One region of the Desulfovibrio inopinatus DSM 10711 genome, then DNA from elsewhere that is predicted to be linked to it. Evidence: riboswitches for the same ligand, from Rfam matches in the RefSeq annotation. Region 1 holds a riboswitch; each other region holds the start of a gene.
What was found. A riboswitch is a leader RNA that binds a small molecule or an ion and turns the genes downstream of it on or off. The one in region 1 is predicted to bind cobalamin.

Region 1 (3,284 bases):
TGGATATACTCAATGCGTCCGGTCTCCGTGCCGCCAATTTTCTCGATCTCGGAGGTGCTGCGGACAGTGAGCGCATGAAGACCGCATTTCGACTCCTTTTTGACGATACCCAGGTCGAAGCCGTTTTTATCAATTTTTTCGGTGGAATTCTTTCCTGTGCAAGTGTTGCCTTTGCCATGACCGAGGCCCTTGAACAAAATGCTCCCCCGAAACCCCTCGTCGCCCGCTTGGCGGGGAATTCTGCCCAGGAAGGCCGTCAAATTCTTTCCTCTCTTCCCGGCGTTCTGCAAGCCAATGATACGGCCGAAGCCGTCAGGCTCCTGACAAAAGCCTTCGGTGCCAAACCATCACATGGATCAATTTCTGACTTCGCATTCAGCACCCCCAAAACGCTCCCCTTCCAAACGGCATCTGCGATGCCCAAATCGTTACCTCACCCCACAGGTCCAGCGCTCCCGAAAGCTGCCGAAACGAAAATTCTCATTCAAGGTATCACCGGACGCGTCGCCGGACACCATACCCGACTTATGCTTGATGCCGGTACCAATATTGTGGCTGGCGTCACGCCATTCAAAGGAGGAGCATCCGTTTGCGGCATCCCCGTCTATGACAGCGTTGCGCAAGCCGTCCATCACCATGGCGCAACGGTCAGCGTTATCTTTGTCCCGGCTGCATTTGCCCCGGACACGGTATTGGAAGCCGCCGATGCCGGTATTGAGACTGTTATTCTCATTACCGAAGGTATTCCTCAGTTACCGATGCTTGCACTCCTCTCCCGACTTGACCAAACCTCAACCCGTCTTATCGGCCCCAATACCCCCGGAATCATCGTTCCAGGAGCATTCAAAGCGGGGATTATGCCGACGGATCCATTCCGACCGGGACGCGTGGCGGTTCTCTCGCGAAGCGGAACGTTGACGTACGAAGCGGCCGCCCATCTCAGCAGCCGTGGGCTTGGACAATCCATTTGCATCGGAGTGGGGGGAGACCCGTTTATCGGATCCTCTTTTGCTGATCTCTTGCCACATCTTTTGGCCGATGACACGACGGATGCCATTCTCATGCTTGGTGAAGTTGGAGGCAAAGCCGAGGAGGAGGCTGGCCGTATTTATGCCGAATGCGGCGCGCCCAAACCCATGGCAGCCTTTATTGCCGGATTGAGCGCCCCTCCGGGAAAACGCCTCGGACACGCTGGAGCTATTATCGAATCCGCTGGCGATGCCCAGTCCAAAGTACGCAGTTTGCACGATGCCGGAATTCCCGTTTTCGACCAACTCGACAAGCTGGCCGACGCCCTCGCCACCACCATGGCACGATAAGGTTGGTTCCTTGCACGTCTTGACCGAAAGACACGCTGCACGATACAGAAAGCGCGGGTGCTCATCATGAGCTGAAAAGGGAATCCCGTGAAAATCGGGAGCGGACCCGCCGCCGTAAACTCCAATGTTGCCACGTTCCTTGTGTGTCACTGGGAAAACCTGGGAAGGCCGAACGTGGTGGAGTAAGCCGGAAGACCTGCCCGACGAATAAGGATATGGTGTGACGGCAACGGGCTTTTTGCCGATCATACGACCAGGGCAAAAAAACGTCTTGTCCTTCTTGAGGCATTGCCGATGGAAGGACTTTTTTATCGGCCCATCACAAAGCCCGCGACCTTTCCGAGGTATGCATGTTTCAACGTCTTTTCTCGACAATCATTCTACTGCTGATTCTTTGTGCTTTCCCAACAATGCAGGCCTATTGCGGCCATGATGGTCCTAAACAAGATAAACCGGGAATTCTTGTTGTCGCATTTGGTACCACGATGCCCACGGCAGAAAAAGCGCTTCAGCACATTGAAGGTGTCATCAAAAAAACCTTCCCCAACGTACCAGTGCGCATGGCCTATTCATCAAAAATCGTTCGGGCCAAAATCGCTCGGGAGCAACACCGGAATATCGCGTCACCAGCCGAAGCACTTGCACAGATGAAAGATGAAAATTTTACCCACGTCGCGGTCCAATCGCTTCACAGCATTCCAGGTGAGGAATATCATAACCTACTGAAAACAGCTTACGCTTTTCCAACGATGGGCAAGAGCATGCAACAGGTTGTCATGGGAATGCCCCTCATGGCGACATCCACCGATCTCGAAAAGGTCGCCGATGCGATCATGGCCTGTCTGCCCGCTGACCGAAAACCCAATGAAGCCATTGTCCTTATGGGACACGGAACACACCATCCAGCCGACGTCTATTATGCGGCTCTCCAGTATCATCTCGCCAAGCGAGACCCCAATATTTTTGTCGGAACGGTTGAAGGCTTCCCAACGCTCGACGACGTAATCGAAAAGCTCAAAAAAAATGGCCTGACCAAGGCCTGGCTCATGCCGTTAATGTCCGTGGCGGGTGATCATGCCAATAATGATATGGCCGGCGACGAGCCCGATTCATGGAAGTCCATTCTTGATAAAAACGGCATCACGAGTGTACCAGTGCTCACAGGGCTGGCAGACTATGACCAGCTGGTCGCCATATGGGTTGATCATCTCAAAACAGCCTATTCTCAACTCAATATCAAGTCTCACTAACATCGTCGGGGGGCGTACGCCCCCCGCTTATTCATGACACGCTCGTGTAAGCGTCTTTGTAATTATCGATACTATTGCAGAGCCTGCGCAACGGCTACAGCAACAGCCACAGTTGCCCCGACCATGGGATTGTTCCCCATACCGATCAGTCCCATCATTTCAACATGTGCCGGAACCGACGACGATCCCGCAAATTGGGCATCGCAATGCATTCGTCCCATCGTATCGGTCATACCGTACGATGCCGAGCCGGCTTTCATATTATCCGGGTGCAACGTACGTCCGGTGCCGCCTCCCGAAGCAACAGAAAAATACGGTTTTCCCTGACTGAGGCGTTCTTTTTTATAAATGGCGGCCACGGGATGTGTAAACCGCGTCGGATTGGTCGAGTTTCCCGTGATGGACGCATCCACACCTTCGTGATGATTGATGGCTACCCCTTCACGGACATCATCGGCTCCAAAACACCGCACATCACCACGATCACTCTGGGAGTAGCGAGTTTCAGAAACGATATTCAACTCTCCCGTTTCATAAACAAAACGGGTTTTGACGTGCGTAAATCCGTTGATTCGAGAAATGATATGAGCCGCGTCTTTCCCCAATCCATTGAGAATGACGCGCAAAGGTTGTGTTCGTGCTTTGTTGGCGAAATGCACAATACCCAAGGCACCTTCAGCCGCTGCAAACGATTCATGACCGGCAATAAACGCAA
Region 2 (3,284 bases), on a different contig from region 1:
AAATTGTTATTGTCTCCCAGGCTCTAACGTCGCCCCGTCACAACTCCATGTCCTGAGAGTCAAGAATCGATGTCAGAAAATACGAGACTGCCATACCATCACAAATCAGCACGGACGGAGAAAAGGGAGGACCGACTGGAACAATGAAAAACAGAGAATAAACGGATTGGAGTGAAAAAGCGACAAAAGAAGTAAGACAGTTACAACACCATAGCGCGATACTGGAGCAATTAAAATTCGTTCACATGCCTTCAAGCCAATAATCCTGGCAAGACAGATACATGGACATGGCGATCAACCATTCTGATGTCTCGTAACGTAAAACTCCAGGAGACGCCATGTCCATTCACCGTATAAAATGAAGTACTGTGCTCAAATCGATATCCGTTCTATTTCTTAGAATCACCTTGATCGAGAACCATGCGGTTCACCATGCCGCATTTGGGGCACCCTTTTCCAGGAGATTCTTCATCACAGGCGGAACAGTATATCGTAAAACATCCAATACATCTATAAAGAACGTCATTCGGTATTTCTTTTCCACAGTTAGGACATATACCGTTGTAGTTTGCCATTATTCATCTCTCCTTATTTACGTCTCTCGTTGAGTCTTTCATTGGCATTCAAACGATGTACGACATAGGATGCAAAATGATTTATGAATGGCACCCTTGCGCGAACATCTACGTTCATGCAGCCATAATCCTCTATTCTTCGAAACATATTACGCAGGGGAGTGCCCAAGAGGCCGTGGAGGTAATACGTGCTCAAGAGGGGGCTTATACATCATTGCATTTCCGAGATATCCTTGAAAGATGATCCCCTACACCCAAAAGCGCTGCCTGTATACGCCCATCTCCATCGTCTATCCTCAGAAAAACAATATTTTACATATATTTTGAGCAATTAGATTGTCACTCTCTCTCTTCGTTGCGTGTCAGACAAAATGAAGACCAATATATCAACGTGCAATTGAGCAATTCGGTCAAGCCCCCAACCTTGACAGCCCCCCAGGCACCGCATACATGGAGCCCATTCAGGGTGGCCCGATATCTGGGCAGAATAGGGAATCCCGTGCGAATCGGGAGCGGACCCGCCGCCGTGAGTTTCGCGTAGTTTGCGCAACCGCACTTTCATTGATGCCACTGAGATGATCGGGAAGGCGAATTTGCGGGAAATGAGCCGGAAGACCTGCCTTGAATGATTGTTGGCGTCGGCAACGAGGAATCTTGCCGGGCGCATGCATGCGGAGACGAAATACGGACGTCCCGAGAATCGATACATATCGGTCCGGGACGTTTTTTCATAGACGCACCATCCTGCCCGCACTTTTGCCCCTTGTTTTGCTATGCGACCTGGCTATGATCCATCGTGGTCTATTCGCGTGTTATCCACTCTTTTCCAAATGCCCTGCAATTCATGAATTCGGGGCCACTATCATGCCCATACGACACGTTGCCCTTTTCACCTGTTTCAGCGTCCTTTCGATCGCGTCCTTGCTTGCGGCCTGTACGCTGGGGCCAATGCCTGTACCCCTCGATCAGACGCTTGCCGTGCTCTGGTCGGGCATTTGGCCATTCTCCACTGGTGTCGTTGGAGATGACACCATTCGCACGGTAATTCTGGATATCCGGTTAAGCCGGGTACTGCTGTCGTTTCTTGTCGGCTCGGGCCTGGCTGTCTGCGGGGCGGCATTTCAGGGCGTGTTGCGGAATCCCCTTGCCGATCCCTTCACGCTGGGGGTGTCGAGCGGCGCGGCGTTCGGCGCATCGCTTGCGATGAGTCTCGGCATGGCTGGATCGACCGCCGTGTTCGGGATGACCGGCTTGCCTGTGGCCGGTTTGGCCGGAGCGTTGGCGGCGCTGTTTGCCGTCATGGCGCTGGCGAGATCGGCAGGTGGATTTCGTCGAGAAACCCTTGTGTTGTCCGGCATTGTCGTCGCCACGTTTCTGGCGGCACTGATTGCCCTCGTCAAAGCGCTGGATGAAGACGCGGTTGGCGCTATTGTCTTTTGGATTATGGGAAGCTTCCAAGGCCGCGGTTTTATGCATGTGTGGCTCTATCTCCCGTATGGCATTGTCGGAACGGCCATTTTGTTATTTTACAGCCGCGAACTCGACATGTTGAGCTTGGGCGATATCCAGGCCGAACAGCTCGGTGTAGCCGCAAAGAGAACGCGACTCATTGTCTTAACAGCCGGCAGCCTCATGGCAGGGGCGGCTGTAGCCGTTTCCGGTGTTATTGGATTTGTCGGCCTGGTGGTGCCTCACCTGGTACGTCGAATGGTCGGGGCAAGCCATCCTCGCTTGCTCATGGCATCGGCCTTTGCCGGAGGATTGCTGCTGCTGTGGTCCGATGTCATCGCGCGCCTCATCCTTCCCGGCGGTGAAGAATTGCCGGTGGGCGTTGTCACAGCTCTGGTCGGGGGGCCATTCTTCTGCCTTGTCTTGCGTCAAAGCCGACGGGAGCATGCATGATCGAAGCGCACGACCTCGACTGCGGTCACGGTTGCACCACCATCCTCCAGCATGTCTCGTTGCAGATTCAAGCAGGGGAGATGGTTGGCGTGCTCGGTCCGAATGGATCAGGGAAAACGACATTGCTGCTTACACTTTGCGGTGTCTTGCCACCACTTCGCGGAACGGTCCACGTGGATGGACACAATCTTGCCGGAATGTCTTCAAAACGTCGGGCAGCGAAAAGCGCCAGCGTTCCGCAGCGGCTCGATGCCGTGTTTGATATGGATGTGACAAGCCTCGTCCTCATGGGACGATATCCCTATCTTTCTTTACTCGGCAACTATGGTCCGGACGATGTCCGAGCCGCCGAAACCGCCATGCAGGAAACCGGAGCATGGCCCTTACGACATAAAAACGCCCGAGCACTCTCGGGAGGCGAACTCCAACGTGTGTTGATTGCCCGAGCATTAGCCCAAAGTACGGGAGCACTGTTTCTCGATGAAGCCTCGTCCGGTCTTGATATTGGTCGCAAAATTGAGATTCATGACCTGCTTCTTGCCAAAAGCCGAGGCGGCATGGCGATTGTTTCAGCCATCCATGATTTGAATCTTGCCGCCCAATATTGTTCCCGACTTATTTTTCTCCAACACGGCCGCATCATTCTCGATGGACCGACAACTGACGTCTTCACGCAAGACAATCTCAGACAAATCTATGAAACACCACTTACGGTCTTTCCCCATCCCGTCACGGGCGCCCCGCAATGCTTACCGATTCCCGGTTCTCATCGCACTGTGTCTGAGCCAGATGATGTTATGCACCCAG
Region 3 (3,284 bases), on a different contig from region 1:
TACCGCTATGTCCTCGATACGCAAGCGATTCAACGCTGAGTTTCGTGTATTGAAGACGCATTTGGGGCACTGTCCCAAGCAGCAATCTAGCCGCGAATTCTACTCACGAAGAACTCGTCGTCGTTTGACACATGCAGATCGGATATTCGTTGTTCAGCGCGAAACGCTTCTTCCAGAACATTTTGTCATGTTCAGCTGGCAATCTCGGTTGAAAAAACTTCGTTCTATTCATGAGTTCTCATCTCCCGACGAGCATCATTTTGCGCGATTGATAACAACTTTTGGTGATCATCCTGAAAGTACTGCTTGTTTCGCTTTGCGACGACGCGATACAGGAACGCTTGCTGGTGTTTTCCTGTTCTTCTCAGACATTGGCGGTCAAAGCTGGCACGCGCATAGTTTTTTAGTGGATGAGCACGTTATGAAGGATTTCGGAACATATTTATTATTCGACCAAGCGATTCATTTTTTCGGAGACAAAGAGGTGTGGTTTGGAGGTGCTCCTTCTGGAGCAAACGGCGATGGTGTTTTTACCTTTAAAAAGAAATTTGCCAATTCATCACGTCACGCACACATTTTGTGCGTTGATTTGCATGAAGCCGAACTCACAAAGATACGCCAAACGTGTATGACGTCTTCTTGGTTACCAAATTATCGAAATGCAATGTAAAATATAACATAACGATAAAATCGAAAGTGCTGTGTAGCTCTCCGATGCTTTGTACCTGTTGCCTCTGTTGAGAAAGAAGGGGAAGTCTTGTCTTGTCGGTTGTTCATGTCTTCCCCAGACAATCTCCACCGTTGATTCTTCTCGATGAAGGATCAAATTGACAGCCTTCACCGCGTCCGTTAGAGGGACGCAATACATTGGTATATATTTGCCTGTTGGGAAACGGAAGACGGTGAAAATCCGTCGCAGACGCGCTGCCGTAACTGGATAAGGGTGCTTGGCAAAACCACTGGATACATTCCGGGAAGGATTTGCCTCCAGAGCTGAGACGAAATATTTCGTCTCCCCCCAGAAGCCGGAAGACGCCCCGACAAGGCATGCATTCGGGCCTCGCGAATAAGGCCGGAATCGGAGTACCTCGCGTTACACTGTTGTGACGTGGTGTGTATCCTTTTTCGGCCCGTTTCCTTTTATCTGGAAACGGGTTTTTTGTTTGCGTGATGCGCCCGAGTGAAACACTCAACCTTGCATTTGAAGGAGTGTCACGCATGCTGACGCATACGCTCGGCTTCCCGCGAATTGGACGCCATCGTGAACTGAAGAAGGCTGTGGAGTCGTTTTGGAGAGGTGAGAGAACTGCTGCAGATCTCACAGCGACATGTAAAGAACTTCGCATAACGCACTGGAAAGAACAGCGTGATGCGGGGATTGACATCATCACCGTCGGTGACTTTTCTCTGTATGACAGTATGCTGGATACCGCCGCCATGGTCGGGTGCATTCCTGAACGGTATGGTTGGAATGGTGAATCGGTGGAGTTGGATACGTATTTTGCCATGGCTCGAGGAGAGAGTGAACGTGGCATGACCGCGATGGAAATGACCAAGTGGTTTGATACGAATTATCACTATATTGTCCCGGAATTTACTCAAAATCAGATTTTCTCACTCTCTTGCGAAAAGCTTTTCCACGAAATTGAAGAAGCGCGGGTTGAGCACAAGCGCGTCAAAGCGGTTCTTCCTGGACCGTTTACCTTTCTTCGACTCGGCAAAGCCGTAGGCAGTCCTTTTGACACTATGTCGCTGCTTCCCGGGCTGCTCGACGTCTATTCCGAGATCATTCATCGTTTGAGTTCTGTCTGCGAGTGGATACAGCTCGATGAACCGGTGCTTGCCCTGAACCTTCCCCAGGAATTGGTTCCACAATTTCGTCAAGCCTACATGAACATCCTGCAGCAGGCACGTCCAGCCAAGGTGATGTTGTCCACCTATTTTGGTGCTATTTCCCATAATCGATCGTTTGTTTCGCAACTTGAAATTGATGCACTCCATCTGGATTGCGTACGAGCGCCTGAACAATTGGAATTCATGCTTCCCGAACTTGCCCCTCAAACGTGCCTTTCGCTTGGCGTTGTCGATGGGCGCAATATTTGGCGGGTTGATGCACAGAAAGCGATAACGCTTTGTGAGACTGCCGTGTCTGTTGTTGGACTGGATCGGGTTATGATTGCGCCATCGTGCTCTTTGCTTCACACGCCGGTGGATCTGGATGAAGAAACGGCCTTACCTGCTGAAGTAAAAAATTGGATGGCTTTTGCACTGCAAAAATGCCGGGAAGTACGGATGATTGCCGATGCAGTACGCGGCCATGGCGATCCCGTGTTACTGAAGGAGAATGCCGACGCTTGGGAAGCTCGGAGAAATTCGACTTCCATTCGAAACGATATTGTTCGTCAACGAGTGGAAAATATGACGCCTGATATGTTGTGTCGCCATACCCCTTACGACCAACGCCGGACCGTGCAGCGTGCACTCCATGGTTTGCCCTTGCTCCCGACGACAACCATCGGGTCTTTTCCGCAAACGACAGAGATTCGGGCGACGCGGAGCCAATGGAAGAAAGGAGCGCTTTCGGTTGAGGAATACACGGAGACAATGCGCGGCTTCATTAAAGATGTCGTTGAGAAGCAGGAAGAAATCGGCCTGGACGTGTTGGTTCACGGAGAGCCGGAGCGCAACGATATGGTCGAGTATTTCGGTGAGCAATTGGATGGATTTTGTTTTACCAAGAACGGCTGGGTGCAGAGTTACGGAAGTCGATGTGTGAAACCACCTGTTATCTTTGGTGATGTGAGCCGTCCTGCTCCCATGACCGTAGAATGGACACGATATGCTCGATCCCTGACACAAAAGCCCATGAAAGGGATGCTCACGGGGCCGGTGACGATACTTTGCTGGAGTTTTGTACGCGACGATCAGCCCAGAAGCATGACATGTACTCAGATTGCCTTTGCTATTCGGGATGAAGTGCATGATTTAGAACGTTCGGGAGTTGATATCATTCAGATTGATGAGCCGGCTCTTCGTGAGGGGTTACCGCTTCGCGATGAGGACAAGGCGGAGTATCTGCGGTGGGCCGTGGATTGCTTCCGCCTTGCAGCCAATGGTGTGGACGATGGAACGCAGATCCACACCCACATGTGCTACGCAGAATTCAATGAAATTCTCGGTGCAATTGTTGAGATGGATGCTGATGTTATCAGTATTGAAGCGAGCCGAAGTGGTATGGAGTTGCTCGAAGCGTTTCGCGAATTTCAATACCCCAATGAGATTGG

Region 2: it holds a riboswitch for cobalamin, as region 1 does, so the genes downstream of both, G451_RS0108295 (FecCD family ABC transporter permease) here and G451_RS0125620 (sirohydrochlorin cobaltochelatase) in region 1, are expected to answer to the same signal.
Region 3: it holds a riboswitch for cobalamin, as region 1 does, so the genes downstream of both, metE (5-methyltetrahydropteroyltriglutamate--homocysteine S-methyltransferase) here and G451_RS0125620 (sirohydrochlorin cobaltochelatase) in region 1, are expected to answer to the same signal.

The regions. Positions count from the first base shown of each region.
Region 1 covers NZ_KE386882.1:79,504-82,787, forward strand. The annotation lists gene sucD (succinate--CoA ligase subunit alpha) at 1-1,319, shown strand, start outside; cobalamin riboswitch at 1,358-1,537, shown strand; gene G451_RS0125620 (sirohydrochlorin cobaltochelatase) at 1,670-2,569, shown strand; gene G451_RS0125625 (GGGtGRT protein) at 2,641-3,284, opposite strand, start outside.
Region 2 covers NZ_AUBP01000007.1:180,677-183,960, reverse strand. The annotation lists cobalamin riboswitch at 1,023-1,213, shown strand; gene G451_RS0108295 (FecCD family ABC transporter permease) at 1,440-2,477, shown strand; gene G451_RS28390 (ABC transporter ATP-binding protein) at 2,474-3,284, shown strand, end outside; gene G451_RS0108285 (ABC transporter substrate-binding protein) at 3,267-3,284, shown strand, end outside.
Region 3 covers NZ_AUBP01000002.1:97,018-100,301, forward strand. The annotation lists gene G451_RS34010 (hypothetical protein) at 188-670, shown strand; cobalamin riboswitch at 837-1,056, shown strand; gene metE (5-methyltetrahydropteroyltriglutamate--homocysteine S-methyltransferase) at 1,219-3,284, shown strand, end outside.